DNA from 2 places in the Lactobacillus sp. ESL0261 genome. Region 1 is predicted to be linked to the other one. Evidence: riboswitches for the same ligand, from Rfam matches in the RefSeq annotation. Region 1 holds a riboswitch; the other holds the start of a gene.
What was found. A riboswitch is a leader RNA that binds a small molecule or an ion and turns the genes downstream of it on or off. The one in region 1 is predicted to bind thiamine pyrophosphate.
Positions count from the first base shown of each region.

Region 2: linked by a shared signal. The riboswitch ahead of thiM (hydroxyethylthiazole kinase) and the one ahead of F5ESL0261_RS00665 (ATP-binding cassette domain-containing protein) in region 1 are both predicted to bind thiamine pyrophosphate.

Region 1 covers NZ_REHN01000002.1:44,703-50,265, forward strand. The annotation lists gene F5ESL0261_RS00655 (sucrose-6-phosphate hydrolase) at 1-1,412, shown strand, start outside; gene F5ESL0261_RS00660 (energy-coupling factor transporter transmembrane protein EcfT) at 1,452-2,105, opposite strand; gene F5ESL0261_RS00665 (ATP-binding cassette domain-containing protein) at 2,115-3,473, opposite strand; TPP riboswitch at 3,514-3,604, opposite strand; gene F5ESL0261_RS00670 (AraC family transcriptional regulator) at 3,746-4,684, shown strand; gene htpX (zinc metalloprotease HtpX) at 4,720-5,563, opposite strand, start outside.
Region 2 covers NZ_REHN01000014.1:31,284-36,846, forward strand. The annotation lists gene F5ESL0261_RS09490 (Fic family protein) at 1-87, opposite strand, end outside; gene F5ESL0261_RS09495 (helix-turn-helix transcriptional regulator) at 80-502, opposite strand; gene F5ESL0261_RS09500 (hypothetical protein) at 1,142-1,486, shown strand; gene F5ESL0261_RS09505 (hypothetical protein) at 1,627-2,043, opposite strand; gene F5ESL0261_RS09510 (hypothetical protein) at 2,167-2,406, opposite strand; gene tenA (thiaminase II) at 2,513-3,172, opposite strand; TPP riboswitch at 3,372-3,470, shown strand; gene thiM (hydroxyethylthiazole kinase) at 3,546-4,334, shown strand; gene thiD (bifunctional hydroxymethylpyrimidine kinase/phosphomethylpyrimidine kinase) at 4,346-5,149, shown strand; gene thiE (thiamine phosphate synthase) at 5,160-5,563, shown strand, end outside.

The sequences.
Region 1 (5,563 bases):
GAGTTCCAGCAAAAATTACTAATGAGCGTTATCGTCTTAATTATCACGTTTCAACGCCTTTCGGATGGATGAATGATCCTAATGGCTTTTCGTATTATCAAGGCTACTATCATATTTTTTACCAGTATTATCCCTATTCATCTGAAAGAGGACCGATGCATTGGGGACATTATCGTAGTCAAGACCTGATTCACTGGGAAGAACTGCCAATTGCGTTGACACCAGACAGCCCTGAAGATGACAATGGCTGTTATTCTGGCAGTGCGATTGCAAAAGATGGTCGTTTATATCTGATCTATACTGGTAATCATTATTATGATGTGAATGATCACAGTCATTTTTGCCAAACGCAAAATGTTGCATATAGTGATGATGGTATTCATTTTACAAAATACAGTGGTAATCCAGTGATTGCCGTACCACCGGCTGATAACTCACAGCACTTTCGTGATCCGAAAGTCTGGCAACACGGGGATTCATATTATATTATTGTTGGCAGTCAAGATAAGGCAGGTTTGGGTCGTGCAATTACTTATAAGTCAACCGATTTATTGCACTGGGAATATTTAGGACCAATTGCAGTTTCTCAGGGAAGAGATAATGAAGGATATACCTGGGAGTGTCCGGATCTTTTTTCACTTAATGGGCAAGATGTTCTGTTGTGTTCACCACAGGGGATTGCAGCAAAGAGTAAAAAGTATCTTAATCTTTATCAAACGGGATATTTCATCGGCAAGATGGATTATCACAAAAACCAGTTTGAACACGGAGCGTTTCAAGAACTTGATCATGGTCATGACTTTTACGCAGCGCAAACCATGTTAACACCTGATAACCGGCGCATTGTTTTTGGCTGGCTTGATATGTGGCACGCTGACTTTCCTGAACAGGCTGATGGCTGGTGTGGTGCCTTAACCTTGCCCAGAGAAGTGACTTTAAAGAATAATCAGCTATATATGAAGCCAGTTGAAGAATTAAAACAGTTGCGGCAAGAAAAAGTAATTGATGAAAAGTTGATGACTTCGTTAAAGCAGATTAATGTTTCCGATTCGCAGCATTTGGAATTGCTTTTGACAGCTGAAACTGAAAATTGGTCTGGCAGTGAGATTAATTTTGTACTCAAAAATGAGCAGGAAAATTTGGTAACACTAAGTTGGAACAAAAGGAATAACGAAGTAGTTTTAACTCGAGCTGATAAGCCGGCAGATGATTCTCAACGTTATGGCAGATTGAGACCAAAGCCCAATTTGAAAATTCAGGTATTTATTGATACCAGTTCAATTGAATTTTTCTTAAATGACGGTGAGCTGGTATTTTCAGAACGGTATTATACTTCTGAAAAACCTCAGATTTTCGTCAATGCAGATCAGTCAGTCAAAATAAATGTCACAGGCTATACTATGGCAAAATAAATTAGGCTAAAGAAAAAGTGGACCTGCAGGTCCACTTTTTTATTTTAATGTAAATAATGCCAGGTTAACTAAAAACAGGATAACAATCGACTTAAGCCAGTCACTTTTTTGAACGGGCACAGGCACGATAACTGACCGCTGGGCGTTCTCACGGTAGCCGTGAGAAGCCATGCCCTGTGCTAAATTTTCTGCCGAATTAAGCGCAACAAGAATAGCTTTAAAATATAAAACAGGTGACCAAAAGCTTAAATAAACGCCCCTCATCATGCCGGCAGTGCGTATTTGTTTAACTGCTTCCTTCATTCTGGGAACGATATTAAGAGCTGCTAAAACTCCATAGGCAAACTTACTGGGTAAATGAAAATTCTGCTCAAAAGAACGTGCTAATTCCGTGGCAGTAGTTCCTATTGATACACAGTAGATAGTCAACGTATAGACGTAAATACGACTGGATAAACTCAGTGCATTTTGCAAATTAGGCTGAGGTGCAAACCAATATAAAGTAGCAAAAACCGTAAATGCAGCAATTAAGGGCATTAATAACGTTAAAAGCAGGTTCTTCAATTTGATGTGTTTGTAGATTAGATAAATTATGGAAAAAAAGATGATTAAAAGATTGGTTAACAAGCTTGATTTAAGAGATATTTCTATCGAAATAATTAGTGCTAGAAAAAATTTAAAACTGGGATTCATGATTACACCTCATTTATTCACATAGGTTAAATGCTGGTCTTTAAAGATGAGATGATAGTCACACCAATCTGCCAGATTCCTTAGTTCATGACTAATAATTAAAAGCGTTTGACTGCGTGCTTTCTGACTTTCTTTTAATAAAGCCATTACTTTGTTAGCGGAGTCCGCATCTAACCCATTAAGGGGCTCATCAATTAGCAATACATCCTGATCAGAGATCAACATTAGTAAAATTTGCAGTTTCTTTTGTTGCCCGCCAGATAATGAATAAACCACGTGATCGAGCAGTGAATCAAGCTTAAGGGTGGCTAAAGCCTCATTTATCCTATCATCAGTGAAATAATTATTGGTTCGTTGCTTTTTGCTTAAATTGATTTCATCCGCAACGGAAACATTGATAAACTGATCGGTCGCATTTTGAAAAATTTGCCCTACTTTAAGGAGATACCTGCGAGCTGATAATTTACTAATTTCCTGCTTGTGATAAGTTAAACTGCCTGCATATGGGATCATTTTGGTCAGTGCGTTAAAAAGTGACGTTTTGCCAACCCCGTTTGCCCCAGTAATAAGAGTAGTTTTACCAGAAAAAATGTTTAGGTGTTCCTGCTGTAAAAGCAAACGATTTTGTGTAATCTCTGTATTTTTGAGTTTAAAACAAATTTCTTTGTTTTCTTCAGGTAAGGCAAAATTATAAGAAACGGATTCCGTATTTTTTTGTAGCAGTTTTTCTTTTTCACTAGCAGAAAGTTGCACCAAATCTTTACCTTGAAATTGAAACAGATTATCACAATGGCCTTCATAGTCAGTTAATACGTGATCACTTAAAATAATTGTTTTCCCTTGATCACGCAGGTAAGCTAATTTAGCAATTAAGAATTTGCGAGCAGCTGGATCACAGCTGGCAAAGGGTTCATCAAGTAAAAAAAGATCGACATTCATCGCAACAAGTACAGCTAAAGCAACTCTTTGCTGCTCGCCGCCAGACATTGTATTAATTTTTTGATCAAGCAAATAATCAATCTGTGTGAACTGAACAGCTTCATTCAAGCGTTTTGTATATTGAGTTTTATTAAGACACAGATTTTCTAGTGCAAAAATAATTTCTTCACGTGGCGTTGTCATCGTAAACTGTTCACTGGCATTTTGAAACATCATAGCTGATTTTAATCCGCCTAAATCTAGGGTACCGGTTAATTGGCCCGCAAATTCGGGATATAAATTCGCTAAAATTTTTAATAAAGTAGATTTACCACAGCCGGTTGGACCAACTAATAGTGAAAGTTCTCCAGTGGGAATAGTGAGATTAATATTTGATAAAATTTTGTTTTGCTTATCGTATGAAAAATTCAGGTTGTTTAATTTAATCAATTTAGTTACCAAAAAAAATCGTCAGGACAATGCCTGACGATGTAAAATCTTTCGTTTTCCCTTCGCTGGCATTATCCATAGCAGGTTCGACGGGTCTGTTCTCAGCCTTTGCGGCACCCCGATGTTAAATTCATTATACATAAAAGAAAAATTGATGTCTACATTTACTAGTATTCTCTCCTTAATTTAAATAACAAAATTCTATTAGTAAGATGAAAATTTGCTATATAATAAATCTATATATTCTAAAATTTGAATAAGAAGGTGAAATAATGGCAGCAGTTAAACTTGAACAATATTTAGCCAGTATTTTGGATTCAACTAAGTCCGACACTAATGAAGTAAAAATCAAACCAAAAAATATTAATTTTGATTTATTTAGAGTATTTTTGGAAAATCGCAATACTGGAGTTCATCGCTACCAAACTACAGCTTCAACTATTTTATATGAAGCTCGGGGATCGGTAAAAGCCAGAATTAATAATCAGAATTTTTTGCTTAAGGCTGGCAATATCGTTTTTTTACAGAGAAAAAGTAATTATGAAATATTGCAGCAGGGCGAAAATGATATATTAGTTAAGTTGGAATTCAACCGTAATTTTAAGATGCTGGATTTTCTGGGAAACTATTCTGTCATGGATTCACGTGAAAAAAAGGTCTTTAAGGCAATTACTGACGCTTATAATCAAAAACGCTTATTATTTTTGAATAGTACAGCACTGTCTATATCTGCAAACGCACTAAAAAAAGTAATTGATGAATATCTTAATCAGGATCTTTACACCCGTCAGGTAATTTTAGCAGAGTTAAACTTGTTATTAATTGCTGCAGTTAGAAATCAAGATTTAGCGACAGCACCTGTGACCAACCATCAATTTGTTCAAACTGATTTAGAAAATTATATTGATGCGCACTTTACTGACATAACACTTAATGACACTGCTAAACATTTTGGCTTTAATCCTAATTACTTTTCAAGTTTGGTTAAACAAAAAACTGGTAAAAGTTTCGTCGAACATGTTGATGAAAGGCGTATGCAAGAGGCGCGAAATTTGCTTGCCCGACCAGATATTTCCGTAAAAGAAATAATTGCACGGGTAGGTTACAGTGGCAAGTCCTTCTTTTATAAAAAATTTAGTGAATATTATCATGAAACGCCAGTCCAAATGCGGGCCGAATTATTTAGACAGGCAAACATCAACTTAAAATAAAAAGCAACCTTGACTAAAAAGGTTGCTTTATTTTATTACATTTTTTCTAAGCGGCTAATCCTGTCAGCTGTTGGCGGGTGACTGTCAAATAAGTGAGCAAAACTGCGCTTTTTACGTACAGGATCTTCAATATACATGCCGGCACTGCTAGGGTCGGCTTTTTTCATGGGCTCGGAACCGTCAATCTTTTCTAAAGCAGAAATCAGTCCTTGCGGGTTGCGAGTTAATTCTACTGAAGAGGCATCAGCCAGATATTCCCGATTTCGCGATAATGCCATTTGCGCTAAACTGGCACAAATAGGACCCAGAATTAACACAAATACAATAGCCACGATCTTAAAAATGACAACAATAGTACCACCATTGTCGTTATCGCTGTCGCGATCATCGTCAATCCACCAAATATAGCGACTGGCAATACCTGACAAATAAGAAATGACACCAACTAATACTGCGGCAATAGTAGAAACTAAAATATCATAGTTTCTAATGTGAGAAATCTCATGACCTAAAACGCCTTCCAGTTCTTCGCGGTTCATCATGTCAAGTAAGCCCTGAGTAACTGCCACAGCAGAATGGTTGGGATCACGTCCGGTTGCAAAAGCATTAGGACTAGGATCATCAATAATAAAAACTCGCGGCATTGGCACCCGACCGACCAGTGCCATATCTTGTACAACGTGCCACAGTTCAGGATTATCTTGCTCTTGGACTTCTTGAGCATGATTAAGACTCATAACCATATTGGCCGGGTTAGGCAGGACAATTAGCATGTAAATCAAGCTAAAAACCACAGCAATAATTAATCCTAAAACAGGCCGGTTGCCAAAAAGATAACCAAGTCCTGCCCCTACAAGTGCCAAAATAATGATAAATAAT
Region 2 (5,563 bases), on a different contig from region 1:
TTTCTCTAACTCCTTTGGGTCATGGATATGGAGCTTATTTTTTAGGACGCCATTTGAATACAAGGTTTCACTAATCCAATCACTCATTATCCTTGCCCCAAATTTCTTCAAAGCGCTCAGCTACTACTGGATCAGGCTGGATAGCTTCATCAAGCAATTCCTGGATATCTGATTCTGTAGGATTCCACCCTTCCAGGTGGTTGACTTCCACGACAGTTCTAATTTGTTGGTAAATTTCTTTATTAGCAATGAAAACGCCTTGGATAGTCTGCGTTTCATCGTTTATATCTAAAATATATGGTTGTGTTTCTAGCATATTGAGTAAATCTCCTGGCTTCTCTTTAAGTGCGATTGCAAAGGCATTAAGGACCCTAATTGACCAGGTCTCAATTGGTTTAACAATTGAGTTTCTTAAAGTACTAAGTGGGACGTTGCTGGCCTCAGCGACTTTAGCGACGCTTATATTTTTGCTTTTGAGTAGTTTAACGATTGTTGCACTCATTTTAAAGCCTCCAATATCTTTACTTATATTATACCATATTTAATCACTTTTATAGTGATATATGGTAAAAAGCGATATTAGATTTTAAAGTAGTGCTATTCAAGTTCTATACCTGTGGATTGTATTACCTGCTTATTGGAAATCACAACACTATCTGTTTTGTCTTTATTTAATTGTATCTCCGCATAGTAGAATTTTCTTGTTTTTTACTATTAACTAGCACATCGTTCCAATCTTTACCAATAGTTTTGGCAGGCTGTAAATTGCTGAATTGGGGTGTAGTGGTCAAAATTGCAATTTTCGAATTTGATTATTTACAAAAGGAATGATTTTTTGTTGTAGGCTAATTCAGGAATATCTTTATTTTCCATATATTTTAATGAGAGTTACATCGTCACCTTTGACCTCAATAACTACTGCGCTGTCAATTGTTGCTATATTTTTTATATGTTGCGACAAGCTCAAAAGGCTCTGCCGATGTATTATTCATCTCAGGCATATTATCATTTGATGCAAAAACGGCATTAATTCTTAAAACCCCAAAAGTGATATAATTAAGGCTACTATTAATAAAGATGACTGTTTATATTTTTTAAATTCTGTTTTCATAATTTTTTCTCTCTTCCTAACATATTAAAAATGAGCAAAAATGAAAAAATAACAAAAACTATAACTGTATTTATTTTAACATTTCTCTTTTTAGGCATTGGAATGGGCTTTATACATTATTATAGAATTAATTCTTTAGAAAAAACCGTATATCTTAGTGCTGGCGAAAGAAAATATTCATATAACTTAGACACATATAAATGCTTACATAATAAAAAAATTGCTTCTGTTAAAATAACTACTGATAATCAAGGATCTTATGATACGCTTTATTATGTCGGAAAAATTAATAGTAGATATTATGGCTTTCTATTTAAAGATCGTGGCATATTAAGAAAAGCAAAATTAATTTATATTAAAAAAATTGATGAATAATAGCATATTAGCTTTTAATATAATGATTTTAACAATGCGAAATAACTGAACTAAAAAAGGCAGCTTAAGCTATATGACCCCAAAATTTAGGACAAATTTGGGGTCATATCAGTTACTGCCTTTTTGATGAATTAATGAAATTAACCGTAATATTGATCCTGGTCTAAAGCAGTTTCATCAAAATCAACTATCATAAATTCATAGTTTGAAAAACACTCCATCCAGTTGTTATAATAGTCGTTCTCTCTTTTTAGCACCTTGCTGCTTTCTTCTCCTTCTATTATAAAAGGCTTTGAACGTATATTAAAATTGGCATGTATTGCACCCAGCAAATTCAATAAACGCAAGAAATCTTTTGCGGAATCCACACTTACATGAAAAGATTTAAACGAACTATTATTTTCGCCAAGATAACTTTTTGCTCTATTATACTCATCAACAGATTCTGCCTTAAAATTTTCAACGCTATTTACATTCTCTTCGATAATAGCTGTCGGAGCTTGTTTTTTTAAAAAATCTAGTATCTTTCTTAATTTAAAAAATTGTTCATCATTCATTTTTATTATTCTCATTTAAAAGGCGGTGCTCGGAAACATTATATCTCCTATGAAGCCATCAATTTTGCCGCTTAAAGTGGCATAGCCATGTCATCTACGAATGCAAGAATAAGAATATTGCGGCTAAGTTTGGCATCGGCCTATACCGCGAGCACTATAACTGACGGTTCTTGCTTTTTTGCTTCCACTAGCATAGTAGTGCATTGTTAGCTCTCCAGACCAATTATAGACTAGAAATACAGGTTTAAGATCAGTTGCTTTTAGTGCATAATATATGCTGCCACTAGTAACCCACATTTTAGAAATTCCTAAATCACCATTAACAGTACTAGGTAAATCTACATTATTTTCTCCAAGTTGCACACTTTCCTGGGACTTTGAACAATAATTACATTGTCCAATATCAAAATTTTATTATGAAATTGACTAAAGACAAGTAAGAATAAAATAAAAGCGGTTTTTACAGAAGTTACTTCCAATCTTGCTTTTCATAAGCCATCTGCCAAAACTGCAATTCATAATAGCTGCTGCGTACAAATGCAGTTTGCATTTGCTCAAGTTCTTCATTAGTGGCACTTTCAGCCAAAGAATTGGTTAAATGCAGCATTTTTGCTACGTTGGCACCATACCACTCGCCATCATAAGTATCAATCCATTCCTGATAATAAGAAACCGGTGAGCCCTTTTCTGCCATTTTTTGGCCAATTTCCTGATAGAGCCAGTAACATGGTAAAAGTGCTGCCACCGCTGGTTTAACACCAGATCGCTTTAACGTCATATGCATATGGTTAACGTAGTTATAAGCTGTTGGCGCCACCGGAGTTTCAGCAATTTCAGTCGCAGTTATGTTTAATTCTTCAAAAAAATGGCCGCGCACTGATATTTCGACATCTTTCAAGTCTTGCGCCCCTGCCAGTAAAAATTCCTTTACTTCCTGATTATCCGTTTTTGCCGCAATCAATTCATGCAATTTGCTGAATTCTCTTAAATAATAGCGATCCTGCAACAGATAAAATTTAAAAGTTGCAATTGGAAGTTCGCCACTTTGCAATTCCTTAATAAATGGATGCACCATACTTTTATGCCACAATGCCTTCCCCGCTTCGTGTAGTCGATCAGTGAAATTCATGATTATTCTCCTCCAAATTAAATAATTGTTAATTATTACTAACTACACTTTATTCAAAATTAACTATAATCACTATCCTTTTTTTGCTTTTTAGCACATTTTTAATAATAACTAAAATTCTAGTACTTATGACATAAACAAATAGTATCTTTATCAACCTAACGTTGTAATAAGCAATAAAATACGCTATAATTGTAAGCGATAACACGAGGGGTGCCTTTTTGGCTGAGATGAAAATTTTTCAGACCCTTTGAACCTGTAAGTTAATACTTGCGTAGGAACGTGTCAAAACTGCTTAAGCTTTGGCATTTCCATATGCCAAAGTTTTTTTATTAGTCAAAAATTTTAAGGATATTAAATTAGGAGTAATAAAATGCAGTTAGAATTATTAGACAAATTGCGAGCAGAAAACCCGGTTATTTTCAACATTGCTAATTTTGTAACAGTTCAAGACGTGGCCAATGCCGTTAATGCTATTGGTGCTTCGCCAATTATGAGCAATGAGGTCGCTGAAGCCGAAGAAATAGTGCGAATGGCTTCCGCCGTAGCAGTTAATATTGGCTGTTTAACCAAAGAGCAAATTAACCACATTAAAAAAGTGGAAGATTTGGCACGCCAATACAATAAACCCATAGTATTTGATCCTGTAGCCGTTGGTGCCGTAGAGTATCGTTATAAAATCACAGATAAACTTTTATGGGCTTTTCATACCAGTATTATTCGGGGCAATATTGGTGAAATAGCTGCCTTAGGTGGCTTTGATTGGAGTTCAAAGGGCATTGATGCAGGCTCCGGCTCTGGTGATATTGATGAAATTGCTATGAAAACTGCTCAGAAATATCATTGTACGGTCATTGCCAGCGGCTCCACAGATACAATTAGCGACGGTAAAAGAATAGCCCATGTTCATAATGGTTCACCCCTTTTTAAAACCCATGTGGGTTCTGGTGACATGTTAACCAGTATTGTGACAGCTTTTACAGCAGTCACTGACGATCCGTTTGAAGCAGCGCAGATAGGTGCTTTAGTTTTCAGTTGTGCCGGTCAATTAGTAGTTCAAGATCACCCCAATGTTGGGCCCGCTACTTTTGGCATGTATCTCATGGATTATTTATATAAAGTAAAAGTTGCAGATATTGAACAAATTGCTGATTTTGATTAAGGAACTTTATGATGACTGAAAAAATTAATTCTTTTCCCCAAGTTTTAACCATTGCCGGTACAGATTCTGGTGGTGGTGCCGGGATCATGGCTGATTTAAAAACTTTTCAAATGCAAAAAGTATTTGGTACAGCTGTTGTAGTAGCAGTGACAGCACAAAACACTTTGGGCGTCCAGAAATCTTTTTTACTGCCTTTAGAAATGATCGATGCCCAATTCGCCTCTTTGGCAGAAGATTTCCACATCCGTGCTTGTAAAACAGGAATGTTGGGCGATGCAGATCACGTTCACCAAGTTGCACTTAATTTGCAAAAGTATGACTTTGGTCCTATTACCATAGATCCAGTGATGATTGCTAAGGGGGGCGCACCATTATTAAGTCAAGATGCTGTCGCCACCGTTAAGAACGAGCTGCTGCCTTTAGCAGATCTAATAACACCCAACTTGCCAGAAGCGGAGACTTTAACTGGCATCAAGGTACAAGATCAAGGCCAATATTCAGAATTAGCTCATAAATTACAAGATATGGGAGTTAAAAATGTGCTAATTAAAGGCGGCCACGCAAGTAGCGCAGAAGTAAAAGATTATGCTTTATTTGCTGATGGTTCTGATCTTTGGGTCAGCAGTTCCAGGATACATACCGAGCGCACCCATGGTACCGGTGACACGTTAGCTGCAGCAATTACGGCTCAGCTGGCTTTAGGTCAAAGTTTACCGTCAGCAATTAAAATTGCTAAAAAGTACGTTACCAAAACTATTAAAGAAACTATTCAAGTTGGTCATGGTCACGGCCCTTTAAATCATTGGGCTCAGTAATTTAGGAGAAATAATGAAAGACTTTAACACTGATTTTTTACATGCTTACTTTATTTGTGGCAGTCAGGACGTTCCAGAAGGTAAAACTTTACCGGGCATAGTCGCAGAAGCACTTGCTGCAGGTATTACTGCTTTTCAATTTCGGGACAAGGGTCCTAATTCAACTTTAAGTGAAGCCGAGAGGCTCCCTATGGCGCAAAAGCTGCACCAATTGTGTTATGCATATCACGTGCCCTTCTTCATTGACGATGATGTTCAGTTAGCACAACAAGTTCATGCCGAAGGCGTCCATGTTGGTCAAAGCGATGAAGAAATCAGACAGGTCATTAAAGAAGTTGGCAGTCAAATGATTATCGGCTATTCTTGCTCGAATTTAACGCAAGTTGAACAAGCCAATAAAATTAGCGGAATTGA